Regions from separate parts of the Halomonas sp. HNIBRBA4712 genome, predicted to be linked through region 4. Evidence: predicted binding sites of a transcription regulator. Region 4 holds the regulator's gene; each other region holds the start of a gene.
The links. Region 4 encodes PhoB, which activates phosphate uptake and scavenging genes when phosphate is short. Its sites were predicted from a motif close to TGTCATANNNNTGTCANA; they were not measured.
Positions count from the first base shown of each region.

Region 1: the regulator PhoB is predicted to act here: its motif matches at 3,236-3,253, upstream of ACGK9R_RS10570 (alkaline phosphatase).
Region 2: the regulator PhoB is predicted to act here: its motif matches at 4,477-4,494, upstream of ACGK9R_RS07395 (DUF6482 family protein).
Region 3: the regulator PhoB is predicted to act here: its motif matches at 3,336-3,353, upstream of ACGK9R_RS09010 (CYTH domain-containing protein).

Region 1 is NZ_JBIFXR010000004.1:234,488-242,028, forward strand. It holds partial or broken gene ACGK9R_RS10555 (IS256 family transposase) at 1-995, opposite strand, end outside; gene ACGK9R_RS10560 (hypothetical protein) at 1,174-1,449, shown strand; gene ACGK9R_RS10565 (hypothetical protein) at 1,446-1,646, opposite strand; gene ACGK9R_RS10570 (alkaline phosphatase) at 1,721-3,175, opposite strand; gene ACGK9R_RS10575 (nuclear transport factor 2 family protein) at 3,320-3,703, opposite strand; gene ACGK9R_RS10580 (hypothetical protein) at 3,872-4,312, opposite strand; gene ACGK9R_RS10585 (PA0069 family radical SAM protein) at 4,580-5,653, shown strand; gene ACGK9R_RS10590 (hypothetical protein) at 5,660-5,899, opposite strand; gene ACGK9R_RS10595 (Na/Pi symporter) at 5,904-7,082, opposite strand; gene ACGK9R_RS10600 (helix-turn-helix domain-containing protein) at 7,263-7,541, shown strand, end outside.
Region 2 is NZ_JBIFXR010000003.1:27,365-34,905, forward strand. It holds gene ACGK9R_RS07375 (putative monovalent cation/H+ antiporter subunit A) at 1-729, opposite strand, end outside; gene hemH (ferrochelatase) at 929-2,011, opposite strand; gene ACGK9R_RS07385 (cryptochrome/photolyase family protein) at 2,115-3,686, shown strand; gene ACGK9R_RS07390 (thiol-disulfide oxidoreductase DCC family protein) at 3,688-4,098, shown strand; gene ACGK9R_RS07395 (DUF6482 family protein) at 4,127-4,429, opposite strand; gene ACGK9R_RS07400 (hypothetical protein) at 4,599-4,895, opposite strand; gene dnaB (replicative DNA helicase) at 5,014-6,399, opposite strand; gene rplI (50S ribosomal protein L9) at 6,617-7,063, opposite strand; gene ACGK9R_RS07415 (hypothetical protein) at 7,079-7,541, opposite strand, start outside.
Region 3 is NZ_JBIFXR010000003.1:383,768-391,308, forward strand. It holds gene argA (amino-acid N-acetyltransferase) at 1-1,147, opposite strand, end outside; gene ACGK9R_RS09000 (inorganic phosphate transporter) at 1,292-2,557, opposite strand; gene ACGK9R_RS09005 (TIGR00153 family protein) at 2,567-3,247, opposite strand; gene ACGK9R_RS09010 (CYTH domain-containing protein) at 3,385-4,263, shown strand; gene ACGK9R_RS09015 (ion transporter) at 4,292-5,224, shown strand; gene ACGK9R_RS09020 (5'-nucleotidase, lipoprotein e(P4) family) at 5,294-6,070, opposite strand; gene ACGK9R_RS09025 (L-threonylcarbamoyladenylate synthase) at 6,225-6,848, opposite strand; gene ACGK9R_RS09030 (PHP domain-containing protein) at 6,917-7,541, opposite strand, start outside.
Region 4 is NZ_JBIFXR010000007.1:162,367-169,907, forward strand. It holds gene ACGK9R_RS14215 (HU family DNA-binding protein) at 1-230, opposite strand, end outside; gene ACGK9R_RS14220 (NAD(P)/FAD-dependent oxidoreductase) at 354-1,541, opposite strand; gene ACGK9R_RS14225 (chorismate--pyruvate lyase family protein) at 1,634-2,197, shown strand; gene ubiA (4-hydroxybenzoate octaprenyltransferase) at 2,230-3,120, shown strand; gene phoB (phosphate regulon transcriptional regulator PhoB) at 3,216-3,905, shown strand; gene phoR (phosphate regulon sensor histidine kinase PhoR) at 3,909-5,225, shown strand; gene ACGK9R_RS14245 (hypothetical protein) at 5,509-5,856, shown strand; gene cysZ (sulfate transporter CysZ) at 6,138-6,878, opposite strand; gene phoU (phosphate signaling complex protein PhoU) at 6,946-7,541, opposite strand, start outside.

The DNA.
Region 1 (7,541 bases), on a different contig from region 4:
CCCTGGAGCCGCAGTTCCGGCTGCGCTTGGTCCTCAAGCGGACTGTGGCGATCGGGTTGGTGGTGCGAATATGCACCCAATGCTCTGCCGGATAGTCGTAGAACGCCAGCAGTTCCTCCCGAACCTTGGCCAGGCACTCCATCGCTTGGGGGTACTTGGCCTCGAAGCGTTTCAGGGTGCGATCGAAGGCTTTTTGAGCCTCGTAGCGGGTCCCGGCCATCCAGATGTCATGGAGCTTGGCCTTGACCTTGTGCTGCACGGACTTAGGCAGCTTGTTCAATACGCTAGCCGTCTTGTGAACCCAGCAGCGCTGATAGTCAGTCTCCGGATAGACCTTGCTCAGGGTCGCCCACCACCAGCCTAGGGGCTTGGAACAGGCCGCGCTCTCGCAGGCCTGTCAGCAAGGTCTCCCAGCTATCCGCCGACTTGCGGAAGCCGTCCTCGACGGCCACCGGCTCCTTCGTTCACGCCGATGATCACCAGCAGGCATAGACGGTCATCCAGGCGCACATTGCTGTAGATGCCGTCAGCCCACCAGTAGATGTAGCGTTGGTCTGACAGATCTCGCTGCCGCCACTCGGTATACTCGTCTTCCCACGGCCTCTTGAGCCGTGACACCATGTTGGCCGACAGTCCCTTGGCTTGGCCGCCCAGCAGCGCCGCCAGGGCCTACTGGTAGTCGCCGGTGGAGATCCCTTCAGATAGAGCCAAGGGATCAGTTCCTCGATGCTGCGAGCTCGCTTCAAGTAGAGTGGCAGCAGGCTGCTGTTGAAGCGGGCGCCACCACCGCTGCGGTCACGCACCGTGGGCACCTGCACGCTGATATCCCCGATCCCGGTCTGGACCGTGCGCTCGGGCAGGTAGCCGTTGCGGACCACAGCCTGGCGGCCATCGCCGAGCCGCTGATCGACATACTGCGCCAAAAAGGTGGCCAGCTCGGCCTCGACGGCCTTGGTGATCAGGTCACGGGCGCCTTGGCGCAGCGACTCGTGCAGCGGGTCAGCGACCTGGGGTTCTGGTTATGAAAGAGCCCGAAGGGTAGAATTGGTCATGGCGTATCCACTCTGTTGGTTGAGATCCTGGTCGTGATCAATCAAAAAGATACGACACCCTACCTACCTCCCCCTATACAACAGACTTGAGCTTCACTCATGCCCCGTGATGGCAGAAACCATGGCACCCACCACCTCAGCGATCGCGAATCGGAATCGGGCCGATGGGGGCGACGTTGGGCATGAAGATCGTCACCTCGTTGACATCGTGCAGCGGTGCGACGAAGTCGGCCTTCCAGCTGCCGACCCGGGGGTTGTGCTCCGGGTCGTAGTTGAAGCTCAGGCGAAGGCTGTCCGGGGCGACGACCTCGCCGTTCTCGCGCAGCAGCGAGAAGGATTGGTCGCCGAACTCGGCGTAGATCAGCCCGTCGATGCGATCGGCGGGGATGTCGCCTAGATCAGCTCGCCGGAGTAGCCGGGGTAGTCGGTCAGAAAGCGCACTTCGACATGCAGCACGCCCTCCTTGCGAATCGCGCGGTAGGGTTCGGCGTAGGCGTGGCCGCCGGCGGTCAGGGCGCGCTCGTCATCCAAAGCGAACGTGGGAGTCGTCGAAAGCAGCAATAAAAGAAGCGAGAAAAACAGGCGAAGCATCATGGGGCACTCGTAACGGGAAGGGTAAAGAACCACGCAAGGAGCCGCCCGCAGGCGGCTCCGGGGTAAGTGCAGGGTTACTCGGCGGTAAGACCGAAGGCGTTCATGCTGGCACGGAACACATCGGTGTTATCGACCCAGTAGTGGCTCTCATCGTCGCCTTCGTAGATCGCAAGCCCCTCCTCGGCCTCGGCGATGTCGAAGAAGTAGTCGGCACCGGCGCCCTGGGCGTAGAGCGGTACCAGTTCGCGCGTGTGGGTGTCGGTGTGCCAGCGCACCAGCGGCAGCGCCCCGGCGCCCTGGTTGACGATCGGGCTGTAGGCCTCGACATCGGAGTTCGGGCCTTCCAGCAGGCCGTTGCCGTGGTCGGTGGTGACGATGATCAGGGTGTCGTCCCAGGAGCTTTCGTTCTCGACCCATTCGACTGCCGCCTCAACGGCTTCGTTGAAGTCGATCTGCTCTTCGATGATGCGCGGCAGGTTGTTCGCGTGGGCAGCCCAGTCGATGGCGCCGCCTTCGACCATCAGGAAAAAGCCGTTGTCGCGGCCGTCGTCACTGGCGCTCAGTACGTTGAGCGCGGCACCGGTCAAGGTGGCCAGGCTCGGAGAGGTGTCGAGGAAGTTGCCGGCACCGACGCCCGGGCGGTTGAACTGCAGGGTCTGGATGTTCTGCACTAGGCCCAGCACCTTGTCCTTGGGCAGGTCGAGTTCGCCGGCCGCCAGGGCTTCGAAATCTTCCTTGCTTTCGATAAAGGCGTAGTCCGTCTCGCCGTCGATCAGGCGCTGGTAGGTCTCTTCTCCGCCGATGAAACGGAAGTCGCTCTCGCGCGGCTCGTCGATGCGCTGGCCGGCGGCGTCGTAATAGGGGTTGCCGGTGCCGATAGCGACGGTGGCGAGCCCCGAGTCGACGATCTCGCGGCCGATGGCTACGTAGTCGTTACGGCTGACGTTATGGGCCAGAAAGCCCGCCGGGGTCGCGTGTGAAACCTGTACCGAGGAGACCACGCCGAGTGCCCGGCCGCTCTCGACGGTGTACTCGCCGATATGCTTGATCGACTGGTCGTCGTTGGACCAGTTGATGGCGTTGTTGTAGCTCTTCTGGCCGGAGGCCAAGGCGGTGGCGGCGGCGGCGCTGTCGGTGTAGTCGGCGCGGGCGTAGTCGTAGCCGGCGAAGTAGCCCTTGTAGTTGCCGAGGTTACCTTTATAGACGGTATTCACGGCTTCTTCGTTCCAGAGCTCTTTGGGGTCGAAGGTGACCTGATTGTCGTCGCTGTGGGTCGGGGCGTTCGCCGTGTTGAGCGGGTGGGTGGCCATGAACAGCTGGGTATCGAAGTCGTCGTAGACTTCGTGGCCCAGCGCCCCGTGGCGGTAGTAGCTCGCCGCGCGGAAGGTCTCGATACCCGCGCCGTCGGTGATCATCAAAATGACGTTCTTGGCCGGGCCCTGTTGTCCCGCAGCGCTGCCCATGGTGGCGCCCGTCACGGCAGCGGTGACGAAAAGTGCCAGCATTGAGCGTTTGAATAGTGTTTTCATCGTTATTCCCCCTCGTGAACAAACCAGACTTGGTTAGCGCAGAGAAGCTTAACGATGAAAGATGACAATATGATGATTTGCTTGATTAAAGGGAACTAAATAAAAAACGGCGAGGCCAAAGTGCCTCGCCGCCGGGTCGCGCGCTTAGAGCATGCGCGGGATCTGGGAAGAGTGGTGGTGCAAAATCGGCGCGTCTTTCGAGAGATCGACCACATAGCTGAAGCGCGCCTCGAAGTTGAGAAGCTCGCCATCGACTTCGAAACGCCAGTTGTAGAGGCCGGTCAGCGCGGCGATGGTCTCGGAGACTTCCTGAACGATCACGGTCTTTTCGTGAAGCGTAATGCTCAGGCCCGGACGCGCGCCCAAGCGCTCGAAATAGTCGCGATGCTTCTCGCGGGTGTTGGAAATACGGTTGGAAAAGGTGGGAATCAGTACGGCGTTCTCATCGTAGAGCGACAGCAGCGCTTCGACGTCGGCGTTGTTGATTGCCTGCATCCACTCGTTGAGCACGTCATGGGGAGTTCTCATATGACTAACGACCTCTTTAACCAATGTCGGTGACCTGATGCCGCGGGCTCAAACGGCGGTTACCTTTTACGACGGTGACTGTGCAAGCCCATCATTCTTATACCAAAGATGTAGCGAGTACCATCTTACCCAAATCGACACCCGAGCGCATGGTGAGTTCCGTTTTACTCAAAAGCGCCGAAAACGATCAAAGAGTTTTGCCATCGCTTTAGCCCCGAGCATCAGCAAAAGCCCCATCGCGAGTGCCACGAGCGAGCCGGCGTCCAGGCCCCCGCCCCAGTGCCAGCGCGAGATGACGCCGCCCAGATGCTGCGCAATGAGATAGATGCCGATCAGAAAGCTTCCCGCGCGCACAAGCCCGGTTTCGGTCACCGCAGTATCTGCCGGTTCGTTGCGGTGGAGCTTACGTGCCAACCCCGGCGCCTTGAACCACAAAAGCGCACCGAGGATCAGCGGCACGAGAAGGCTTGCCGTGAACAGCATCCGCCAGCGCTCGAGTTCATCCGGCGTTTCAAAAAACGCGGGAAGCGTCGAGCCAAGCGCCATTAGCGGGCTGAGCACGAGGTATACGGCTAGAAGGCGCATCGAAATGATCGAAAAGGCGTGCATAAGCGCTCCTAGCAAAACCTTCAGCATATACGATTATTAGTGGGCCACAAATCCAATGTGGGAGGCCGCCTCAGCGTGGTCCGACAACTCGGCGAATGGCGCCGTCAGGCGCCTTGGCTTGGCCATCGGTCGCGAGCTGAAGCTCCCTCCCACAACCTCTTGCAAGCCTGACTGAATGGCATTGCAGACGCCGCCACGGTTGTGTTTATCAAAGGGCAAGGATACTGTATTTATATACATATCTATTACCACCGACGGGAGCGCCCCATGGCAGACTCTTCCGCCCTACCCTTTTTCAAGGGCCGCGGAGCCACCTTCGATCCCCCCAACCGCTTCGCGCAAAGCGTGAGTGTCAGCGAGCCCGACGGCTGGTGGCAGGATGAAGCCCCTACCTCGCTTGCCACCGAGATACGCGAAGAGCCGAGCAAGAGTGCGCTTAGCTTCAACGATTCGCCGGATCTCTCCTTTGATCGCTCACTGAACCCTTACCGCGGCTGCGAGCACGGCTGCATCTACTGCTTCGCTCGGCCCTCGCACGCCTACTGGGACATGTCGCCGGGGCTCGATTTCGAAACCCGGCTGATCGCCCGCACCGGCATGCTCGAGCACCTGCGCGAGGAGCTTGCGAAACCCGGCTACATCTGCCGACCGATCAACCTGTCCGGCAACACCGACTGCTACCAGCCGATCGAGGCGAAATACCGCACTACCCGACGCCTGCTCGCGTTTTTGCTCGAATGCCGCCACCCGGTCACGCTGGTGACCAAGGGAAGCCTCGTACTGCGCGATCTGGATCTTTTGAAACAGATGGCCGAGCACCGGCTGGTGCGGGTGCTGGTGAGTCTGACGAGTCTGGATAGTGACCTGAAGCGCACCCTGGAGCCACGTGCGGCCTCGCCCCAAGCGCGGCTGAAGGTGATTCGCAAACTCAGCGCCGCCGGGGTGCCGGTAGGGGTGTTGATCTCGCCGGTGATACCGGGGCTGACCGACCACGAAATCGAGCGGCTGATCGAGACGGCCCGCGACGCCGGCGCGCGCACTGCGAGCTGGATGCTTTTACGCCTGCCCCGCGAGGTCGCGCCGCTGTTTGAAGAGTGGCTGGTGGCCCACTACCCCGAGCGCGCCGACAAGGTGATGAGCCTGATTCGCCAGTGCCGGGGCGGCAAGACCAACGAGGCGGCGTTCGGCAAGCGCTTTCGCGGTGAAGGCGTGTTCGTCGACATGATCGAGCAGCGCTTCAAGCGCGCCAGCCGCCAATGGGGCATGCAGCCCCGCGCCGAGCAGGGCCTCAATACCCGCGACTTCAGGCCACCCCGCGCTCAGGGCGACCTGTTCGACTAGCCAACGCTAACGGTGCGGGCCGCGCCGCGCCTTGAGCTCCTCGAGCACCAGCGCGAAGAAGCCGCGAATCTCCTGCAACCTGGGCCGCGCCTCGACCATCAGCGTATCGAGTTTTTCGATCTCCCTGGACTGCGCATCGCGCGTGTCGAGCTCGATGCGAATCTCCTCGATGAGCGCCATGGAGTCGTTCAGCATGGCCTTGAGTTCCGCGGTAGAGGTGGTATGGATGCTGTGTTCGATGCTCATGGCGTTACCCCAGAATGACGGAGAGGGTGATCAGCAAGGCCGGCAGCGCAAGAAACACGGCCAGCACCCACCCGGCGGCCAGCGCTTTCTGCTCGGCGGCGACCCGCCCCAGCCACTGCGCCCCCTTGACCGGCAGCAGGCGTAAAAACGGCAGGCCGCCGATGATCAGGACGGCAAACAGGTTGAACAGCAGGTGCACCACGGCGATTTCCAGCGCCAACAGCGCGTTGGGGCCACTGATTGCCGTGGCCGCGAGCAGCGCGGTCATGGTGGTGCCCAGGTTGCTGCCGATGGTGAACGGATAGATCTGGCGCAGGGTAAAGGCGCCGGAGCCCGCCATGGGCACCATCAGGCTGGTCGTGGTCGAGGAGGATTGCACCAGCACCGTGACCAGCGCACCAGAGGCGACCCCGGTGATCGGGCCACGGCCGATAGCGCTGAGCATGATCTGGCGAGCGCGGCCGACCATCAGCGTTTTCAACAGCTTGCCGATATAGCGAATCGACAGGAAGATCATCGCGATACCGATCACGATCAGCGCCATACCCCCCAGCACCGCCGGCAACCCGCCAACGAGCTGCCCGAGCGCGCCGGTGATCGGCTGGGTGGCCTGGCCAATGATATTGACGTTATCCATCGACAGGTTGGCGTCACCGTAGAAGAGCTCGGCGATGGCCAGCGCCAAGCGCTCGAGCGGGCTGAACAGGATCTCGATGGGCAGCAGGATCACCACCGCGATCAGGTTGAAGAAGTCGTGCACCGTAGCGGCGGCGAAGGCGCGGCGAAACTCGTCCTTGTTTCTGACGTGGCCCAGGCTCACCAGCGTATTGGTCACCGTGGTTCCGACGTTGGCCCCCATGACCATGGGTACCGCCACCGCGACCGGCAGCCCCCCGGCTACCATGCCGACGATCACCGAGGTCACCGTCGAGGAGGATTGAATCAGGGCGGTGGCGACGATCCCGACCATCAGACCAACGAAGGGATTGGTGGCGAATTCAAACAGCCGCTCGGCCTGGTCGCCGGTGGCGAGCTTGAAGCCGTCGCCGACCACGGAGACCGCGCAGATCAGAAAGTAAACCAGCAGTACCAGCGTCATCCACTGATGCAGCCGGCCCTGCTTCGCCTGCTGCCCCGGGTGCGCATACCCATCCCGCGCTGCGCGACTGGTGGTGTCCACCATGGCGATACCCTCCAACGGTATTGAACGTTTTAAAGGCTTGCCACTTCAGGTTGGGCGACACAGGTGACAGCGTGATGACAGCGGCGCATACACTGTTTGTAAGGGGCTCTGATGGGCGAAGATTGTAATAAGCGCCCGCCCACGTATGCTGAGGCGATCGATTCATCCATGGATGCTTTCATGACCCACGCCTTGAGCAAGACCCGATCGAGCTTTTATCGCCGCCTGTATGTTGCCTACCTGATCGATCAGGGCACGCACAGCGTTCCCATGCTGATGGAGGCGACGGGGATGCCCCGGCGCACCGCCCAGGACACCATCGCCACGCTTGCCGAGCTCGATATCGAGTGCGTTTTCGAGCCCACCGAAGGCGAGCGCCACAACAGCGGGCGCTACGTGATCAAGCAGTGGGGGGCGATCGACCGCGACTGGGTGGCCGCCCACGCCGAGCGGCTGGGG
Region 2 (7,541 bases), on a different contig from region 4:
GTGCAGATACGCCGACACCGGCGAGGGTGCTGCCATGGCGTTGGGCAGCCAGAAGTGAAACGGAAACTGAGCGGACTTGGTGAAAGCCCCCAACAGCAGGCAAACGAGCATCGGCGTATAGAGCGGATGCGCGCGCAGATCCTCACCACCGGCGAGGATCTCGGAGAACGACCAGGAGCCGCTTGCAATCCCCAGAAGCACCAGCCCGCCCATCAGCGCAAGCCCGCCGGCCACGGTCACGAACAGCCCCTGGCGGGCGGAGTTACGCGCCTTCAGGTCGGTGTGGTTGAAGCCGATCAGAAGATACGAGGTGACGCTGGTCAGCTCCCAGAAGACGAACAGGGTCAAGAGACCATCCGCCATGACCAGGCCCAGCATCGACATCATGAAGCCGAGCATGGCGACGTGAAAGCGCGCCATGTCCGGGCTACCGCGCAGATACCCGCCGGCATACACCAGCACGCAGGTACCGATGATGGTAATCAGAAGGCCAAACAGCAGCGAAAGCCCATCGATCATGAAGGTGAGGCTGATCCCCAGCGACGGCACCCAGGCCCACTCGAGCAGCAACGGCCCGTCATTGATGATGCCGCTTGCCTGACTCAAGAGCCACGCCGCCAGCGTGGCGGGAAACAGCGCCAGCACGAAACTCGTTTGTTGGCCCCACCAGCGGTTGAGAAGCGGCGCCGAAGCCGCCAGCACGAAGCCTAATAGAATGGCGAGCTGCATCTAACACGGTCTCCCTGAGTCATATCCGCGGATCAACCACCGCAGCGCCGGATCCCTGACCGCTGCGTTGAATAACTGTGATTCAAGCCGTCAACCTTATACCAGCAGCGCCGGCGTTGCCACACGCTGGAGCGTCGAAGCGAAAACCCACGTGATCGAGCGATTAACGTTAGCCCATGAATTCGCTTGTATTATTGAATCACCGAGACGTTGAAAGCCAGCCGGCCAGCTCGTTTTCGAGCACCTCGACAAGCGCGTGAACATGATCGTCCCGGTCGTTCAAACAGGGAATGTAACTGAAGGTTTCGCCGCCGGCATGCAGGAAGCTTTCGCGAATCTCCTCCTCGATCTCCTCGAGGGTTTCGACACAGTCTGACGCAAAGGCCGGCGAGATGACGGCGATGTGCTTGTGCCCCTGGCGGGCGAGTTCCGCCACGTGCTCGACGGTGGCAGGGCCGACCCACTTCTCCGGGCCGAATTTGGATTGAAAAGCGGTGTCGATCTCTTCTTCGTCAAAGCCCAGCGTCTCGCGTAGAAGCCGCGTGGTCTTCTGGCAGTGGCAGTGGTAGGGGTCGCCTTCGAGCAGGTAGCGCTCGGGGACGCCGTGATAGCTCGCCACCAGTTTGCTCGGGCGCGTGGCCAGGTCGCGGTACGCTTCTTCCACCGAGTTCGCCAGTGCCCGCAGGTAGCTCGGGTGCTCGAAATAGGCCGGCACGGTGCGAATCGCCGGCTGCCACTTCATCGTCATCAACGCGCGAAACGCTTGGTCGTTGGCGGTCGCCGTGGTCGGCGAGCCGTACTGCGGGTAGAGCGGAAAGAAAACGATGCGCTCACAGCCTCTGGCCTGCATCTGCTCTAACACGCTGATGGTCGAGGGGTTGCCGTAACGCATGCAGAAGTCGACTTCGACCGCGTCGCCGTAAAGCGCCTTCAGCCGCGCGGCGAGCTTTTCGGTTTGAGCGCGGGTGATGGTCAAAAGCGGGCTTTCGTCGCGCTCGGTGTTCCAGATGCTCCTGTACGCCTTGCCGGACGAAAAGGGCCGTTTGGTCAGAATGATGGTTTGCAAAAGCGGCTGCCACTTCCAGCGGGCGTAATCGACCACCCGCTGATCCGACAGAAACTCGTTGAGGTAGCGGCGCATCGACCAGTAGTCGGTGGCGTCCGGCGTGCCCAGATTGGCCAGTACCACGCCCACCCGTTTACGGGCAACCGGCGGGTGGGAGGCGGGCGCGTGGGCCAAGCGCCCTTCTCCGGGAGCGTCTTTCAAGATAGCGTCACTCATGGCGTTTCCTTGCTGATTCAATCGCTCGAGCTTACCACTTTTCAGCAAACTCGCGGCATGAAGTTATACTATCAGCACTATTCGTATAACTACGGGTCAACTCATGTCCAAGCCGCTTTTGCTGATATTCGGCGATCAGCTGTCGCTATCGCTTCCACTTTTGCAAAACGCGCCGGATAACGCCGTCGTCGCGCTTTGCGAGGTCAAGGAAGAGGCGCGCTACGTTCCTCATCATATCCACAAGATCGGCCTGTTTCTCGCAGCGATGCGCCACTTCGCCAGGGCGCTCGAAGAGAAAGGATTCAAGGTGGCTTACAGCCGCCTGGACGACGAGGACAATACCCAGTCGCTGCTCGTGGAAGCCGAGCGGCTGGCTCGCAAACACGACTGCGATGAAATTCACGCCCTGCGCCCGGGCGAGTGGCGTCTGTGGGAGGCGATGCAGGATCGCCAGAATGCGAAAATCCCCTGGCACCTGGGTGAGGATACGCGCTTTTTCACCACGCCCGATGACTTCGCCAACTGGATGCGGGGGCGCAAGCAGCCGCGCATGGAGTACTTCTACCGCGAGCAGCGAAGGCGCACCGGGCTTTTGATGGAAAATAATGAGCCCGCCGGCGGCCAGTGGAACTTCGACCACGACAACCGCGAGCCGCTGAAGGGCCAGAAAAGCTTTCCTGCCCTGCCCCATCACCGTCAGGATGAGATCACTAAAGCAGCGCTGATCGATGCCAAGCGCCACTTCGGCGAGCACATGGGTAGCGTCGAAAACTTCAACCTGCCGGTCACCCGCCGCCAGGCACTGGCGGATCTGCGCCACTTCATCACCGAGGCGTTGCCGGATTTCGGCCGCTACCAGGACGCGATCAGCGACAGCGACCCATTGCTCTATCACTCGCGGCTCTCGGCAGCCATGAACATCGGCTTGCTCTCGCCGCAGGAGGTGTGCGAGGCCGCCGAGCAGCATTATCTTGAAGGCAATGCGCCGATCAACGCCGTGGAGGGCTTCATCCGCCAGATACTCGGCTGGCGTGAATACGTGCGCGGGCTCTACTGGACGCAGATGCCCGGCTACAAGCGCGAGAACCGGCTCGATTTTCGCCGCGAGCTGCCGGATTTCTACTGGGACGCGCAGACCGACATGCGTTGCATGAACCGCGCCATTCAGATGACTATCGACAATGCCTACGCCCACCACATCCAGCGGCTGATGGTCACCGGCAACTTCGCGCTCCTGTGCGGGGTCAAGCCCGAGGCGCTGTGCGACTGGTACCTGGCGGTTTACGCTGACGCCAGCGAGTGGGTGGAGCTTCCCAACACGCTGGGTATGGTGCTGCACGCCGACGGGGGCTTGATGGGGTCGAAGCCCTACTGCGCTTCGGGCAAGTACATTGATCGCATGTCGGATCACTGCGCCAATTGCCGCTACTCGCCAAAGCAGATGACCGGCACCCACGCCTGCCCGTTCAACAGCCTCTACTGGCACTTTCTCGAGCAAAACGAGAAGCGCCTGAGTCAGAACCCGCGTATGAAGCTGATTTACGGCTCGCTCAACAAGATGAGCGACGACAAGCGCGACGCCATCCGCCAGCAGGCCGAAAGCTTTTTGCGCACGCTCTCGAAAAGCCAGGGCTACGGTCAGAAACATCACACCCAAGGATACAAGAGCCATTAACGTGAACAGCCAACGCTTTGCAACTCTCGACGCCCGCGCGCCGGTCACGCTCTATTACGACGGTCACTGCCCGTTTTGCATGAAAGAGGTGGCGTGGCTCGAAAAGCACCCTCGCCGAGCGCGCATCGAACTCATCGATATCCAGGCCAGCACGTTTGACCCCAGCACTTCAGAGCGCCCTTTCGAGGACCTGATGGGCAAGCTGCACGTCAAGGATCAAAATGGGAAGTGGTATATCGGCATGGACGCGAGCCGGGCCCTGTATGCAGTGTTGGGCTACCGGCGATGGGTATGGCTATCCTGCTTGCCGGGCCTGCGGGGTGTAATGAATGCAGGCTACCGTGTGTTTGCCCGCTACCGGGTACGGCTGGGGCGGTGGGTGGAAAAGCGCCGAGCGACGCCTGGCGAATGACGAAAGCGCTTCATGAACGCCGGGTAAGTTAAAAAACCAGCGGCATGCGTGAGGTCAGCGGTTCGCTGTAGTGCGCGGCACGGCCGATCATCTCGTCGTGGGGCACGTGCTGCACCAGGTAGGCCCGATGGATATCGGCGCGCTTGAGCTCGAGATAAACATCGTCCAGCGAACGAAACAGCATCGGCTTGCCACGCTGGGTGAGCATGTGGCGGCTGCCTTCGACGTCCTCGAGTTCGACCTGGTAGAAGCGGCTACCGGAGTGGGTAATCACCCGTATCTCGAAATTGCTGGAGCCTTCGACGAAGGCCTTGAGGTGTTTCAGTTCCATGGATTACTCCTGCTATCAGTGGTCATGGGCACAGCGTGACGCTTACCCATGACAATTGTGTGACTCCCTCAACACAACATTAGCGCAAAAGCGAGCGCTTCACTAAGGCGCTCGAACACGCCGATAACAGGGACTCTCTACCAGCCAGCACCCGGCCCGCCGTGGGCGCTTACTGATACTCGGAAGGGTCGATCGCCTTGCCGAGCGAATTGCGGTCTATCCAGTTGCCGCCTTTGGTCTCCTTGTAGCGAAACACGACCTTGTCGCCCACCACCACGGGCAGCTCCGAATCCTCGGTCTGATAGCTGAAGGCGTCGCCGTTGACCACCAGATGGTAGCGGTAGAGATCCGGCATCCCCAGCCACTCCTTGAACGGCCCTTCGCGCTCCAGCGACTCGAGCTCGCCGCGCCCTTCGAGTTTGGGAAGACGCTTCTTGTTGCCCCGTCTGAAACCACCGCCCGCCATGTGCTGCTCCTGTTGATTGAACGTGGCCAGAACCACGCGTGATCGCCGCGCCGCACTTGGCCGCGTCGGCATTAAAGTAAAGGGGCGGCATTATACGGGCCTCGCCCCGTGGCTCAAGTCATTCGCCGAACGCTTCACCGTAGCTGTCCGGCGCCAGATCCTCGAACCGGGTGTACTTGCCGATGAACGCCATGTGCACGGTGCCGATCGGGCCGTTACGCTGCTTGCCGATGATCAGCTCGGCGAGCCCCTGGTTGTCCGGATTATCCGGGTTATAGACCTCGTCGCGGTAGACGAAGGCGATGACGTCGGCGTCCTGCTCGATGGCGCCGGATTCCCGCAGATCCGACATCACCGGGCGCTTGTTGGGGCGCTGCTCCAGCGAGCGGTTGAGCTGGGAAAGCGCCACCACCGGGCAGCCGAACTCCTTCGCCAGGCCCTTGAGCGAGCGCGAGATCTCGGAAATCTCGCCGGTACGGTTCTCGGAGAAGCCGGGGATCTGCATCAGTTGAAGGTAGTCGATCATGATCAGGGCCATGTTGCCGTGCTCGCGCACGACGCGGCGAATCCGCGAGCGCATCTCGTTGGGCGAAAGTGCGGCGGTATCGTCGATGAACAGCTGCTTGTCCTTGAGAAGGTTGACCGCCGAAGTGAGCCGCGGCCAATCCTCGTCCTCGAGCTGGCCCGAGCGTACCCGGGTCTGATCGATGCGCCCAAGCGACGAAAGCATCCGCAGCATCAAGGATTCCGCGGGCATCTCCATCGAGAACACCATCACCGGCTTGTCGCTCGAGATCACCGCGTGCTCGACCAGGTTCATGGCGAAGGTGGTCTTGCCCATCGACGGACGCCCGGCGATGATCACCAGATCCGAGGGCTGCCAGCCCGAGGTCATCTCGTCGAGATCGCGAAACCCGGACGAAAGCCCGGTCATCTCGCCTTTCATGTTGAAAAGCTCGTCGATGCGGTCAACGGCCTTGGTGAGAAGCTCGCTCATGCCGATCGGCCCGCCGGTCTTGGGCCGCTCCTCGGCGATCTGGAACACCAGCCGCTCGGCTTCGTTCAAGAGCTCGTCCGCCGGGCGGCCCTGAGGCGAGAAGGCGCCGTCGGCGATCTGATTGGCCGCGCGAATCAGTTTGCGCAGGGTCGCCCGCTCGCGCACGATATCCGCGTAGGCGCGAATGTTACTCGCCGACGGCGTATTGCGCGCAAGCTCGGCCAGAAAGCCGAGCCCCCCGACGCTGTCGAGCTGGTCGCGGGCTTCCAGCGCCTCCGAGAGCGTCACCACGTCCAGGGGCTGGCCGGACTCCGCCAGATGGATCATGACGTTGAACACCAGCCGGTGCTCGTAGCGGTAGAAGTCGTCCGCCGTCAGCCGCTCGGACACGTTGTCCCAGGCCTGGTTGTCGAGCATCAACCCGCCCAGCACCGACTGCTCGGCCTCGAGCGAGTGCGGCGGCAGCTTCAGCGCCGCCGTTTCCTGATCCGTGGAGGACTCTTCCATCGGAACTCCTATCAATAGCGCGCAAGGCAAAAAAACGCTTTCGCAAGAATAGCACCTTGCGAAAGCGTTCATTCACGAGCGGGTCTTCATACCCCGTCGCCCCACTTCGCCGTCATCCATGAGTACAAAAGCGGTTACCAGAACCGGGGGGAAACAGTATAAAAAAACAAAGGGCGCGGGAAGACCCGCGCCCTTTTCAGCGTCAGTTGGCGGCAGCTTATTCGGCTACGACCACAACGCGAACGGTTGCTTCCACTTCAGCGTGCAGGTGCAGCGCGATGTCGTACTCGCCGGTTTGACGAATCGGACCTTCGGGCATGCGCACTTCGCTCTTGGCGACATCGATGCCGGCAGAGGAGATCGCATCGGCCAGATCGCGCGGACCGATCGAGCCAAACAGCTTTCCTTCGTCGCCCGCTTTGGAGACCAGCGACAGTTCGATGTCGTTGAGCTGCTCTGCGCGCGCTTCGGCTTCTGCCTTGCGCTCGGCGGCCTGAGCTTCGAGCTCAGCGCGCTGTGCTTCGAACGCTTCCACGTTCTCTTTGGTCGCCGGTACGGCCAGGCCGTACGGTACCAGGTAGTTACGGCCGTAACCGGGCTTGACGGTGACCTTGTCACCCAGGCCACCCAGCTTACCAATCTTGTCGAGCAGAATGACTTCCATCTCGTAAACCTCTAGTCAATTGCTGCGGGTAAGGCGTGCGCGAACGTTTGCGAACGTATCAATCAGCCCCAACAGCAGCACAATGAGAATCGTGGGCAAGGTTGTGATCAGCAGTACGTAAAACACCGCCAGCCACAGCCCGTTCATCCCCTTTAATCCAATAAATCCGTGCACTAACGCAATACCGGCCACCAGCATCGGCACCCAGCCAACGATCAGGATCGCCTCGCCGCCAAGCACAAGCCCTAGAACGCCAAGAACCGCCAACAGCGCGAATTCCTTGGGGCTCAAGCGCAGCGCGTGAAACTCCTCACGAAAGCCGCCCGGGTTATAGAGCCCGGCCTGCCAACTGCGCCCCAGGGCCAGGCAAGCCACCGCCGCCAATAGCACGATGAGCCCGGTGACCCCGCCGACCACCGACGCGGCCAGCGCCTCGGTGTCGTACCCCTGGCGGGCAAACTCGTTGAGCATGTTATCC
Region 3 (7,541 bases), on a different contig from region 4:
CGCGCTGCTCGATGGCCCCGGCCAGGCGCTCGCCGCGCTCGCCGCCGCGGTAGTTTTCGTGCACCGCCACGCAGGCGAGCTCGCCGATGGCGCTGTCGGCAAAGCCGTGCAGCGCCGCGCAGCCGATCACCATGCCGTCGCGCTCGATCACCAGATAGTCGTCGATCTCGTGCTCCAGGCGCTCGCGAGAGCGCGCCACCAGCATGCCGCGACGCTCCAGCGGCTCCAGAAGCTCCAGTAGACCGCCGATATCGCTGAGCGTGGCCGATCGAAGCTGCTCGTAGCGGTGCTCGGTGATCATGGTGCCGACGCCGTCGCGAGTGAAAAGCTCGCCCAACAGCGCATCCGGGTCGCGCCAGCATAGAAGGTGGGTGCGCGCCACGCCGTGGCGCGCGGCGGCGCAGGCCGCACTCAGGTGACGGGCAAGCTCCGAGCCCGGCTCGGCGCGCGCAAGCCGCGGCTCTGCCTCGGCGGGAGTGAGCTGGCGCAAAAGCGCACCCTGCTCATCCTCGAGCCCTTCGGAATCGCCGAGCAGAATCAGCTTGTCCGCCTTGAGCGCGACGGCGGCGTGGTGAGCGACGTCCGCCGCATCCAGATCGAACACCTCACCTGTGCTGGAAAAGCCGAGCGGCGGCAAAAGAACCAGCGACCCCTGAGCGAGCAGTTCCTCGATCGCCGCCGCGCGCACCCGGCGCACCTCGCCGCTGTGGTCGAAGTCGACCCCTTCGCGCACGCCGAAAGGCTTGGCAGTCACCAGATTACCCGAGACCACGCTCAGCTCGACGCCGTGAAGCGGCGAGTTGGGCAGCGCAAGCGAGAGCCTCGCTTCGAGCCAAAGCCGCTGGTGCGAGGCAACCCGCTCGACCTGAGCCATCACCGCGCGGTCCGCCACCCAGCGCCCCTCGACCCGGATCGGCTCGATACCGGCCTCGGTCAGCGCGCTTTGCACCTGCGGGCGCACGCCGAACACCACCACCAGCCGAACGCCCAGGGTATGCAACAGCGCCAGATCCTGTACCAGCTGCTCGCCGCGCCCCGCCGCCAGAGCGTCGCCCTCGATCAGTACGACGAAGGTTCGCCCCCGGTGGGCGTTGATGTACGGGGAGGCGTTGCGAAACCAGTCGACAAAGGGGAAGCGTGTATCCAAGGGGCCGCTCTCCGGCGCAGGTGAGTGAAAGCGTAGGTAGACCGGCTACTTTACCAGAGCCTGAAAAAACAGCGCCAAAAAAAGCGGCACCGCTTTGCTCGAACGACCAGCAAAACGGTGCCGCGTTGTCAGCGCACGCCGGCGTTAGCCGAACATGCCCTTGAACATGAAGAAAAACAGAATCGCCAACCCCGCCCCCGCCGGCAGCGTGATCAGCCAGGACATCACGATGGTGCCGATGACGCGCAAATTCAGTGCCGCCATACCGCGGGCCAGGCCCACGCCAAGCACCGCGCCGACCAGCGTGTGAGTGGTCGAGATCGGCAGACCCGTACCCGAGGCGAGCACCACCGTGGTGGCGGCGGCCAGCGTCGCGGCGAAGCCGCGGCTCGGCGTGAGCTCGGTGATGCCGGTACCGACGGTGGCGATCACCTTGTGGCCGTAGGTGACCAGACCGAAGACGATACCGCCGCCGCCCAGAATCAGCACCCACCAGGGCACCAGCGAGGCGCTGTCGATCATGCCTTCGCTCTGCACCACGCCGATCACCGCGGCGAGCGGGCCAACGGCGTTGGCCACGTCGTTGGAGCCGTGGGCGAAGGCCATGGCACAGGCGGTGAACACCATCAGCACGCCGAAGACCCGCTCGACGTTGGCGTAGCCGAAGTGGTCGCTGGCCGCTTTTTCGTACTTGATCCGGCGCAGCATGACCACCCCAAGCCCGGTGATGGCAAGCCCCAGCACCAGCGAAAGCACGAAGCTCTGGCCAAAACTCAAGTCGAGCCCCACGTGGGAAAGCCCCTTGATCAGGGTGACCATCGAGACGATGAAACCGACCAGAAAGACGTAGCCCGGCACGTAGCGCTTGGCGGCGACGAAGGGGTCGCTGTTTTCGAAAATCAGGTGATGCACCGACTTGAACAGCACGAAAGCGATGGTGCCGGCCAGAAGCGGCGACACCAGCCAGCTCGAGGCGATGGTGCCAACGCTTCCCCAGTCCACCGCGTCCACCCCGAGACCCACGGCGCCGAAACCGACGATCGCGCCGACCACCGAGTGGGTAGTGGACACCGGCCAGCCCCGTGAGGAGGCAACCATGAGCCAGAGCCCCGCCGCCAGCAGCGCCGAAAGCATGCCGTACACCAGAAGCTCCGGATGCGCGGCCAGCAGGGCCGGGTCGAGAATGCCGCCGCGAATGGTCGCGGTGACCTCACCGCCGGCAAGCCAGGCGCCGAGGAATTCGAAAATCACCGCGATGATGATCGCCTGCTTGATGGTGATCGCCTTCGACCCCACCGAGGTACCCATGGCGTTGGCGACGTCGTTGGCCCCCACCCCCCAGGCCATGAAAAAGCCGAACAAACAGGCGAGGATGATGAACACCTCGCCGTGCTGGGCAATAATCTGCATGACGCCCCCTTAGCGCGCAGTCAAAATCTGGAGTCGGCTACCCACGCGCTCGGCGCGATCGGAAAGCTCGCCGATCCACTCGATGATCTTGTAAAGAAAGATCACGTCCACCGGCGGCAGTTGGCTTTCGAGTTCGAAAAGGCGACGGCGGATGGCGACCTGTTGATCGTCCGCCTGATGTTCGAAGTTGTGCAGCTCGCGAATCATGTTGCGCATCACGTCCGATACCGTGCGCCCAAAGCCGGACTCGAGCAGCTCCTTGAGCTCCTCCAGCGCCTGGCGGGCGTGGCCCACGCAGGCCACGCTGGTCACGATGTAATCGCGCATCAGCTCGGCCAACTCGTCCGGCACCCGCATCTTGCGCCCCATCATGATGCCGGTGATGTCGCGTACCTTGTTGGCGATCTTGTCCTGCACGCTGATCAGGTCGAGCAGGTCCGTGCGCGAGACCGGCAGAAAGAGCGTATTGGGCAGGTTCAGGCGAAGTTCGGTCTTGAGGACATCGGCGTCGTGCTCGAGCTGGGTCACGTTCTCGCGAAGCTCGGCGGCCTTGTCCCAGTCGCCAATGAGCGTCGCCTCGAAAAACGGCAGCAGCTGGTCGGCGCACTCGTTGGCCTTGACGATGTGCGCCAGCAACGGGTGGAATGGCGAGCGGCCGAACATCGCTGAAAAAGGATTGCTGGTAGCCATAAAGCTTATGAGCCTTTGTTCGAAAGCCTGGAAATAGCGGGCGCCAGTATAAAGAGTGCGCTCGCCGCCGTCATGAAAAGTTCATAAATGTCATCAAAATTTAACGCCATCTTCACAACGTCAAGGTAGCCATTGTCATGAAAGACCACGCCCCGGTTGAAGTAGAGCTCAAGCTAGCGCTGCCTTCAACGTCTATCGCCGCGCTTTTGAGCTACCCGGCCCTTGGCGCCGCCCCGACCCGGTCGCACCTGGCCAACACCTATTACGATACGCCAGACGGTGCGCTCGCCAGCGCCGGCATCGCCCTGCGCCTGCGCAAGATAGGCGCCGCCACGCTGCAAACGGTCAAGACCCGGGGCCACGGCGGCGGCGGGCTGTCGACGCGCAGCGAGTGGGAGTGGCCGGTCAAGGGAGAGCTGGATCTCGATTCGCTCAAGGCGCTCCCCCCTTTCGAAGGCGAGCTGAGCAGTACGATAGCCGCCCTGTCTCCCCACCTGCGCACCGACTTCGAGCGGCGCAGCTGGCTGATCGACTGGAGCGACAGCCGAATCGAGCTGGTGCTCGACGAAGGCGAGATCGAGTGCCAGGGCGCCCGAGCCACCATCTGTGAAGTCGAGCTCGAGCTGAAGAGCGGCTCCCCCCAGGCGCTCTGGTCGCTGGCGCTGTCGCTGTCGGCCCAGACGCCGCTGCGCCCGAGCGATTCGAGCAAGGCCGCTCGGGGAAACGCGCTGGGCCAGAAGGCGTGGGCGCTGCCCGAGGCCACCACGCCCGGCGAGTGGCTTCACCGCGCCACGGTGGCCCTCGATGCGTTCAACGACAGCGGCGAGCGCGCCTATTTCGAGCACGCCGAGCACGCCTACAAGACGCTGGCCGAGCATTCGGCCCTCGATGAGACGCTGCGCCCGACGGCGGCGGCGCTCTACCGCGCCCTCGACGACCAGCGCCTGACGATCTCCTTTGGCTACAACGCGCTGAGCCTGGCGCATCGCCTGGCCCTGCAAAGCGCGCTAAGCTGAACCAGCTAGCCAGCAAAAGGACGATGCCATGAGTTTTCCCCTCGCGCCGGGCCCGGAAGGCCTGCGCTCGCAGCTTTTTCATATCATTTTCGAGTCCGACACGCCCGGCGCCAAGGCCTTCGACCTGGCGCTGATCATCGCCATTCTGACCAGCGTGTCGCTCATCATCCTCGGCAGCGTCGAGAGCATCGCTCAGCCTTACGGGGAGCTGTTTCTCTATATCGAGTGGACGATCACGGTCCTGTTCAGCATCGAGCTGCTGGTACGCCTTTACTGTCTCGACCGGCCGCTCTCCTACCTCAAGAGCTTCTACGGTGTGGTGGACATGATCGCCATTCTTCCCGCTTGGCTGGTGCTGCTGGTACCTGGCGCTCACGGGCTGGTGATCGTGCGCCTTTTGCGGGTGCTGCGTATCTTTCGCATTCTGCGGATGATGGAGTTCGTCGGCGAAGGGCACATGCTGCTCGAGGCGCTCAAACGCAGCTCGCGCCAGATTCTGCTCTTTTTCAGCAGCATTTTGATGGTAGTGACGCTGTTCGCCGCGCTGATGTACACCATCGAGTCCGAAGAGGCGGGCTTTACCAGCATCCCGATCTCGATCTACTGGGCGATCGTGAGCATGACCACGGTGGGTTACGGCGATATCGTCCCCGTCACCCCGCTGGGCAAATCGATCACGGTGATTCTGATGCTTCTGGGCTACTCGGTGATCGCGGTGCCCACCGGGGTGTTCTCCGCTCAGGTACTGCGCTCGATTCGCGAAGATCGCTACTCCGACGAAGCCTGCCCCGGCTGCGGTTATGATCGCCACGAAAAGGACGCCCGCTACTGCCTGCGTTGCGGCACCTGGCTCGACGAGTTCAGCGACGACCCGCGCGAGGAGAAACGCAAAGAGGCGCAGGAGAAGGAAGACGAGAAAGAGAAGAAGAGAGACGAGCAGCGCCGCGAAGACGACTCATAAAGCCACATGCTTTTGATCGACGCAGAAGGCCGCCCAGTGGGCGGCCTTCTGCGTATCGCGGCGTTTTCATCACTGCTCTTCGAACGGTGCCTGCCAAGCGTCCAGCTCGGCGTCGCTCCAGCTGCCGTAGGTGGCGTTGGGGAACATGATCCAGTCATCGCCAAAACGCTCGGCGTTCTCCTCGACCTGACGGCGCTGCTCGTCGAGCTCGGAAGTGAACAGCTCAGAGAAGTCGTGCAGCGTATCGCCCAACTGCATCACCAGCGTGTAGTCATCGGTGACCTGCTGGCGACGCTCGCTTTTCGGCGGGCCCAACAGCAACACGTGCTCATCGGACACCTGGGGCAGCGCCAGCGCGTTCAAGGTGTCGAGCGTGGCGGCCTTGTTCTCTTCATAGCGGTCCGACACGTAGAAGATCGCCACGTCCTGCTCGTCGGCGAACTCGAGGAACTCCTTGGCGCCGGGGATCAGTCGCGGCTCACCCTCACGCTCCCAATGCTTCCAGGTGTCCCAACTCGTGAAGTCGTGGCACGCCTGCATGTCGCGTACCAGCAGCGCGCTGTTGTCGATCACGGTTTCGTCGAGATCGGTAATGATCGCCAGCGGCGTCTCGTCATCGCGCTCGGCGAGGCGGTCTTTCAAACGGTAGGTCGCCAGCGCATACCCCTGGCGTTGAAGCGCCGCCACTTCGGCGGACTGCTGATGGTAGCGAAGCCCCATGGCGTACTGGTCGAGCTCACAGGCCTGCTCGCTGGAAGACTCCTGAGCCATCGCACCTGCCGACATCACTCCACCGACCCCGAGAATCAGCGCACTCAGCGCAAAACGATTGACGTTGCGATTCATTCACACTTCCTTTTTTGAACGTGCCATCACACGGATAAATCAATAACGCAGCGTTATTGAAAGAGCATGAAACCATCGTATTTTATTTTTATTAAACACTCAAACAATAAAAAGCCACGCCTCGATGATCGGGCGTGGCGGCAGTGCTTCGCTTTCAGCTCTGGAAAGGCGCAGTATCGCCGCGGCCTTCGCGTACGATGGTGGGCGGAAGCTTTCGAAGATCGATCACGCTGGTCGGGTCCAGGTGGCAGGCGCCGCCGTCGATGATCAAATCGAGATGGGCGCCGAAGCGCTCGCGGATCTCCTCCGGGTCGCTCATCGGAAGCTCCTCACCCACCGGGATCAGCGTGACGCTCATCAAGGGCTCGCCGAGCGCGTGAAGCAGGGCGTGGGTAATGCGGTGATCCGGCACGCGCACGCCGATCGAGCGGCGCTTGGGGTGCAACAGGAGCCTTGGCACCTCGGTGGTGGCTTCCAGAATGTAAGTGTAGGGCCCCGGCGTGTGCGCCTTCAAAAGGCGGAACACGGCGTTATCGACCTTGGCGTAGGTGCCGATTTCGGACAGATCCGAACACACCAGGGTGAAGTTGTGCTTGTCGTCGAGCGAGCGCAGCCACTTGATCTTCTCGATCGCTTTCTTTTCCCCCAGGTGGCAGCCCAGGGCGTAGCCGGAGTCGGTGGGGTATGCCACCACGCCGCCCTGGCGAACGATCGCCACGGCCTGCTCGATCAAGCGTTTTTGCGGGTTTTCCGGATGGATCTGAAAGTACTGGCTCATCGCTGCCTCCTGTTGCGAATACGTCGCCGCCTGGGCGGTCTTCCTGAAGAATAGCCAGGTTGGCCGGCTTACGCGCCGATGCCGAGCAGCCCCGCCGGCGCATCGCCCAGATGAGCCAGCCTCGGGTGCTGCCAGATCGGCCGTGCGGCGGTGCGCGGAATCACGCTCATGCTGCCCGGGGCTGCGTGGCTGCCGGGGAAGTGAAAGTCGCTACCCAGCGAGGCGTAGAGCCCGCGCTCGTCGAGCTGGCGGGCGAGATCGCGGCTGCTGTCCGCATTCTGCTGGCCGCTGACCAGCTCCGCGGCCTGGCCGCCGGCGGCGCAGAAGTCATCCATCAACAGCCCGCGCTTACGCCGCGTCAGCCCATAGCGCAAGGGGTGGGCGATCGCCGCTACCCCGCCGGAGGCCACTACCCAGCCCACGGCCTCGCCGATCTCCGGCCAGTGCGCCTTCACGTCGCCCTTCTTGCCGCTGCCCAGATAGCGCTTGAAGGCGCTGGCCCAGTCCGGCACCAGCCCGTCCGCGACAAGCGCCTTGGCAAAGTCCGGGCGCCCCAGCGGGCGGTCGCTTCCGGCCTGGTGGCGCGCCTTGGCCAGCGCGTCCTTGAGCCCGGCCTTTTCGAGCCGCTCGGCGATCACCTCGGCGCGCTGAATACGCGCCTGGCGCTGCGCCTTGAGCCCCTCGGCCAGCGCC
Region 4 (7,541 bases):
ACGTTCTTGCTGGCCGGGATGTTCAGCGGCTGACCGGTTTGCGGGTTCTTGCCGGTGCGGGCAGCGCGCTCGCGTACGGTGAAGGTACCAAAGCCGATCAGGGCGACGTCTTCGCCTTTCGCCACGCTGTTGGTGATTTCGTCGAGAATGACGTTCAGCACTTGGCCTGCCTTGTCCTTGGACAGGTCGGCGTTTTCGGCGATGGCAGCGGCCAGGTCAGGTTTGCGCATAGAAGGTATCTCCCTGATAGAAAAAATAAGCGTAACGCTTATGAGTGCGATTGAAAACGAACGAGTGTTTTAATTTGATTGTCTCGAGCGCGAGGCCGGGCTCGAGCGCTACTGCGTTGCGATTTAGCCTAGCAGCGCGGGCACTGCTCTGGAAAGCTCCACTTTCCTTTTGACCGCGCGCCCTGTCAATGCAAACCCGACTAATTGCCCATCTTTATCTTTTGCAAAGGCGGCGAGCGCATCGGCCTCGCCTTCGACCTGCCAGTGACTTGCCGGCTCGACCGGCGGGTAGGCCACCACCGGCAGAAGCGGCGTCTTGACGATGACCGGCCAGGCGCCGAGGCGCACCCGGGTCGGCTCGCCGGTCAGCGTGGCGGCCAGCGCCTTGACGCTGGCCTGAAGCGGCTGAACGTACATGGCGTTGACCCCGTCGATGCACGCCGCGTCGCCCAGCGCGTAGATGCGTTCACAAGAGGTTTGCAGATAGCGGTCGACCTGAATACCGCTTGGCTGCGTCTCGAGTCCGGCCTGCTGGGCCAGTTCGATGCGCGGCGCCAGGCCCGTGGCCATGAGAACGGCATCGACGTGGTGGGTCTGGCCGTCGTCGAGGGTGAGGGCGATGTCGTCGTGCTCGCCGGGGGTGATGGCGGCCACCGTGCGATGCAGGGCGAGCGCGATGCCCGCCGCCTCGAAAGCATCAATCAGCGCCTTGCCCAGCGGCGGGGGCAGAAGGCGGGGCAGCGGCGTGGCTTCCGGGGCGATCAACGTGACCCGGTGGCCGCCGGCGTGCAGGTCGTTGGCGAACTCGCAGCCCACCAGCCCCGCGCCGATCACCGCCACCCGCGCAGGGCCGCGGGTGAGTGCTGCGTGAAAGCGGCGGTAGTCGTCGAGGTCGTTGACGCTGAAAAAGCGCTCGGCCAGCGCGTCGGGCACCTCGAGGGCAGCGCGCGGGCGGGCGCCGGTGGCGAGCACCAGCCTGTCGAACGCGAGAAGCTCGCCGTTTTCGAGCGTGAGCTGGCGGGCCTTGGCATCGAGGCCGGCGACTCGCGCGTTGGCACGCAGCGTGACGTTCAGCTCGTCGGCGAGTGCTTCGCCGCTCTGGCGGGCGAGCGCCTCTGGCGCAAGGCGCTTGCCAAACCCGGTGGAGAGCAGCGGCTTGCTGTATTCGTCGCCGCTGTCAGCGCTCAAAAGCGTAATCGAGCGCGTGTCGCCGCGGCGGCGCAGCTCGCGGGCAAGACCGATGCCGGCCATGCCGGTGCCGACGATGACCAGGTCGACCGGCGTTGCCGTTTTCAAGGAAGTGTGAGCCATGGCATCACCCGGGTGAAAAGCGAATGTCTACAAAAGCGTGCCAAAGCCCCATGTTACACTAACGCCCACCCCATGACCGCCCTGGAGATCGCGTGGCTTCACACCCTCTCACTGCCCACCCTTACCCGCGATGGCGCCCCGTCAGCGCTCTGCGCCCGGCGATGAGCGCGCCCTGGTGGCAGTGGGTGGCCTCGACCGACTCTCTGACCGCGCGGCTGATCGACGCCGGCCACCCAAGTGACTTTCGCGTCACGCTGCTGGGCCAGCGGGTGGGCGTGCCCGCCCGCGACGAAGCCCGGGCGCTGGGGCTTGCGCCACGGCGGCTTGCCTGGCTTCGCGAAGTGGCGCTCGGCGCGAAGGGCCGCCCCTGGGTCGTGGCGCGCTCGGTGGCGCCGCTTGACGCGCTGACGGGCCAGCATCTCGATACCCTGGGCGAGCGCTCGCTGGGCAGTTGGCTGTTTCGCCAGCCGGATCTGGTGCGCGGCCCGCTTTACGCTACGGCCCAGCCCACGGCCTTCGCCGAGCGCCAGGCACCGGCAGGCGTACAGGCCCTCTGGGCGCGGCGCTCGGTGTTCTATCACGGCGGGCTATCGCTTCTGGTGCAGGAGGCGTTTTTATCCACCATGGCGGATGATCTTGGCATGGCTTCGCGCTAGGCTAGAGGCGATTTTATCTTCGTGAGGTAGGCATGGACCGTTCTCTGCTGCGCCCGACCGGGTGGTCCCGGCTGGGCGACTTCATCACCCTGATGCGCCTGGACCGGCCCATCGGCACTTGGCTTTTGATGTGGCCGACGCTCTGGGCGCTGTGGCTGGCCGCCGAGGGCGTACCGGGGCGCAAGGTGCTGTTGATTTTCGTCGCCGGCGTTTACGCCATGCGCGCGGCCGGGTGTGTGGTCAACGACTACGCCGACCGCCACTTCGACGGCCACGTCAAACGCACCAAAAATCGGCCGTTGGCGACCGGGCGCATCGGCGAGGCCGAGGCCAAGGTGCTGTTCATCGCGCTGGTGGCGGTGTCGTTCATCCTCGTGCTGTTGACCAACTGGTTTACCGTGATGCTCTCGGTCGGCGGGCTGGCGCTGGCCGCTGCCTACCCCTTCATGAAGCGCTATACCCACTTCCCCCAGGTGGTGCTCGGCGCGGCGTTCTCCTGGGCGATCCCGATGGCCTTTGGCGCCACGCTTGGCTACGTGCCGCTCGAGGCCTGGGGGCTGTTTCTGGCCAACGTACTCTGGACCGTCGCCTACGACACCCAGTACGCCATGGTCGACCGCGACGACGACCTGAAGATCGGCATCAAGTCCACCGCGGTGCTGTTCGGTCAGGCCGACCGGCTCATCATCGGGCTCTTACAGCTGGCCACACTACTGTTGCTGGCCTGGGTGGGCTGGCGCACGGGCCTTGGCGGCTTTTTCTGGCTGGGGCTGGCGGCGATGGCGGCGACCTTCGTGCACCAGCAGCGTTTGATCGTGCAGCGCGAGCGCGACGCCTGTTTCCAGGCCTTTTTGAACAACCACTGGTCGGGGCTCGTACTCTTTGCCGGGCTTGGCTTGAGCCTCTGGCCGGTGGCGGGCTAATGTTACCGTTGTCATAAAACTGTCACCCGCTCATGGTGTGATTGTCACCGAGACGTCATCGACCCCTTTTTGCCTTTACACCGTGAGGCCCGCCCATGACCGCCAGGACCGTTCTGATCGTCGACGACGAGGCGCCCATCCGTGAAATGATCGCGGTGGCCCTGGAGATGGCCGACTATCGCGTGCTCGAAGCGGACAACGCTCAGGATGCCCACGCGCTGGTGGTGGATCACCAGCCGGATCTGCTGCTGCTCGACTGGATGATGCCCGGCACCAGCGGTATCGAGCTGGCCCGGCGCTTGAAGCGCGAGGAGGCCACCGCCGAGCTTCCGATCATCATGCTCACCGCCAAGGGCGAAGAGGACAACAAGATCCAGGGCCTCGAGGCGGGCGCCGACGACTACATCACCAAGCCGTTCTCTCCCCGCGAGCTGGTCGCGCGGCTCAAGGCGGTGCTCCGACGCACCACCCCGCGCGGCATGGAGGACCCGGTCGAGATCAACGGGCTGCTGCTCGACCCTGTGAGTCACCGGGTCAGCGCCCACGGCAAGGCGCTCGATATGGGGCCGACCGAGTACCGCCTTTTGCAGTTCTTCATGACCCACCAGGAGCGCGCCTATACCCGCAGCCAGCTGCTCGATCAAGTGTGGGGTGGCAATGTCTACGTCGAGGAGCGCACCGTGGACGTTCACATTCGTCGTTTGCGAAAGGCCCTTGGCGATGCCCATCAGAATCTGATTCAGACGGTGCGTGGCACGGGTTACCGCTTCTCCGCTCGGGCGTAAGCCGTGCATCTGTGGAGCCGGGAGTTATGGCGCGTCGCCTGGCTTGCCACGCTGGGCGTGATCGTTGGATGGCTGTTCGATGCGCCGGGCATCGGGCTGGCGGCGGGGCTGGCCGTTTGCCTTTACTACCACTTACGCCAGCTGCGCGCGCTCTACCGCTGGCTGACCCTCACCCCTAATCAGGAACCGCCCGCGGCGGCGGGGCTCTGGGGCGATCTGCTCGATCGCCTTTACCGCTACCAGAAAAGCCAACGGATCACCCAGAATCGGCTGCGGGCGACGCTTTCGCGCATTCAGGAGTCTTCTGAAGCGATGCGCGACAGCGTAGTCATGCTCGACCGTCACGGGGACCTGGAGTGGTGGAACAGCGCCGCGACCGACATGCTGGGATTACAGGCTGCCCACGATCGCGGCCAGCATATTACCAACCTGGTGCGTGATCCGGCCTTCGTGCGCTACTTCGCTTCGCTGAGCTACGGCGAGCCGCTGACGATCACGTCACCAATCGACGAGCGTCGCATTCTCGAGTGTCAGATCACCCTGTACGGCGATGACGAGCGCCTGCTGATGGCGCGCGACATTACGCGTTTGCACCGCCTGGAGCAGATGCGCCGGGACTTCGTCGCCAACGTTTCTCACGAGCTTCGAACACCGCTGACGGTGCTCTCGGGGTATCTGGAAACCTATAGCGATCTGGCCGAGACGCTGCCGCCACGACTCGGCCGCAGCATTACCCAAATGCAGGCGCAAACGCGGCGTATGCAGAATCTGGTCAACGACCTGCTGCTGCTTTCACGCCTTGAAACCGATCAGGGCGGCAAGGACCACATGCCATTGGCGCTGGCGCCGCTTCTGGAGAGCATCTGCCAGGACGCCCGGGCGCTTTCCGCTCAGCAGCACGAAGCCCCACAGCAGATCGAGCTCGAGATCGAAAGCGATGCCCGGCTTCTTGCCAGCGAGCAGGAGCTTCGCAGCGCGATCTCCAACCTGATGTTCAACGCCGTGCGCTACGCGCCGCCGGAGAGTCGGATCACCCTGCGGTTCGTTGACCTTGAAGAGGGTGGCGCCTGTATCGAGGTAGAGGATAACGGCGAGGGTATCGACCCGGTGCATATCCCCAGGCTCACCGAACGTTTCTACCGCGTCGACAAGGGCCGTAGCACCGCAACCGGTGGAACGGGCCTTGGTCTCGCCATCGTCAAGCACGTACTGCTGCGTCACGACGCCAAACTGCAGATCGATTCCCACCCAGGCCTGGGCGCCCGCTTTCGCTGCGTATTTCCCGTCTCAAAAATTGCCCCCGTACTCACGGCTCGTTAAAAGCTTTACAAGTGTGTCAAAGTGGCAGCGTTAACTTGTACAAAAATGCTCATGTGTCATTTTTAGCCACTATCCACGTGCTCTTGTGGCATCAGCAACATGCCTTGTACAACTTGTGTAATATTTTAAGTTTTTGATTTTATTTGTTATTTAATTAAATTGGCACGCATGGCATACGATCTGCAAAGATTTGAGTAAGAAAGAAAACGGTGAACGACACGGATTGCACGTCACTGTCTCTTACTTCAAGCGGTACCCACAGCAATTCAGGAGGTGGATTATGATGTCCAAGGAACTGCTCAAGAAAGCTGGAATTCTCGGTATCTCTTTCGGTCTGCTGGCAAGCCCGATGGCCTTTGCCCAAACCACGGATCATCCTTCCATTGATGAAAATCAGGACAGCATGGTCGAGCAGGACGGTACGCAGGATCACGGTGTCAATATGAACACCAACGAAGCTCCTGATTACACTGAGGAAGAGCTCACAACCGATCATCACACCCAAGGCCCGAACGATGAAACCATCGGCGAGCCGGACTCCATGGGTACAGCACCGGATTCAATCGGAGGAACTGACCCGGGCGCAGAACTGAGCCCTGAAGAAGTCGTAGAGCGCAACTCCGATTCGTAAGTAACATTTAGTTGCAAAATAGGTACAAAGGTTTACGCTTAGAGGATGAGCAAATAAGGGACAAGGATGTCTCATTGCAAGGATGCTCACCGGTTCAAGGATTGGACCAAGCGATGATCAAAGCGTTAGTCAGGGAAGATTCCACGGTTGGAAACCCGCACACGGATTGGAAGCTAGCGTTACGTATCAAAATCGCTGACACCATCAAGACCCCGCCTTTAGCGGGGTCTAATTTTTGCCGGGTACAAAACCGGTTTGGATTGTGCGCACGCCTTCCGGGCTCAATGAGCCTGGTGGTGAGAGAGCCGTTTCAAATCGCGGTAGTGCGCGTCCCACATCAGCACGGCCCCTGCCACCGCACCCGGCATTAAAAACAGGTTGGCCAGCGGTATCCAGGTGATCAGTGTGACTAGCCCGCCGTAGCTCAGGCTCGGCCACCAGCGCGCGCCAAGACGCCAGCGCATCTCCTTGAAGCTTACCTTGTTGTTATCCATCGGGTAGTCCAGATAAGTGATCGCCATCACCCACGCGGAAAACAGCGCCCACAGCAGCGGCGCGGCCAGGTTGAGCCCGGGAATCCAGCTGATTACGAACAGTAGCGCGGCGCGCGGCAGAATATAGCGCAGTTTCAGAAGCTCGCGGCCCAGCGCGTCGATGGCCGTTCGCGTCAGGCCACGGTCGTCAAGAGGCTCCACGCCGGTGGCGGTGCGCTCCACGCGGGCGGCGAGAAAGCCGTAAAACGGCGCGGCGATCAGGTGCGTCACCAGCGTGAAGGTAAAAAAGATTGCGACCAGCAGGCTCAACACGAACAGCGGCCAGATCAGCCAGTCCAGCCAATCGAGCCAGGTGGGGATGCTTGCCATGGCGTGATCCAGCCAGCCGGAGAAGCGCTGCGCGGTGAAGCGTACCAGCGCGATATAGACGATCAGGTTGATCACAATGGGAAGAAATACGTAGCGCCGCTGGCCTTTCTGGTAAACGAGGCGAATACCCCTGCTAAGGGCGGAAACCGCTGTCAGCATCGTCGATCCTTGTTTGTACACCCGGGCGATGTGCCCGGGCGTATTGCAGGACCCACGCGCTAAAACGTCAAGATTTTTTTAGCATCTTCTGATCGACGCTGTCCGGGGCGGTGTGGCGAATGTCGAGCCCCTTGACCAGGTAGACCACGTACTCGGCCAGGTTGTTGGCGTGATCGCCCACCCGCTCGAGCGCACGCAGAATCCACATGATGCTCAAGACAGAGGTGATCGAGCGCGAATCCTCCATCATGAAAGTCATCAGCGAGCGCATGGCGCTGCCGTACTCGTCGTCCACGGACTCGTCCTCGCGCACCACCTGCATGGCAAGGTCGGTATCGAAGCGGGCGAAGGCGGTCAGCGCGTCGCGCAGCATCTTGCGCACGTGTTCGCTGATATGGCGAACCTCGACCAGCCCGCGCACGCCGCTGCCGCTTTCGGTGAGCAGTAGCGCGTTGCGGGCGATCTTGCTCGCTTCGTCGCCGATACGCTCGAGATCCGAGGTCGCGCGAATCACCGCCAGCACCAGGCGAAGATCCGAGGCCGCCGGCTGGCGCCGCGCCAGTACCCGGGTGCACTCCTCGTCGATCTGAAGCTGCAGATCGTTGACCTGGCGGTCGTTGTCGCGCACCTGCTCGGCCAGGTGGCTGTCGTTTTCCAGAAGCG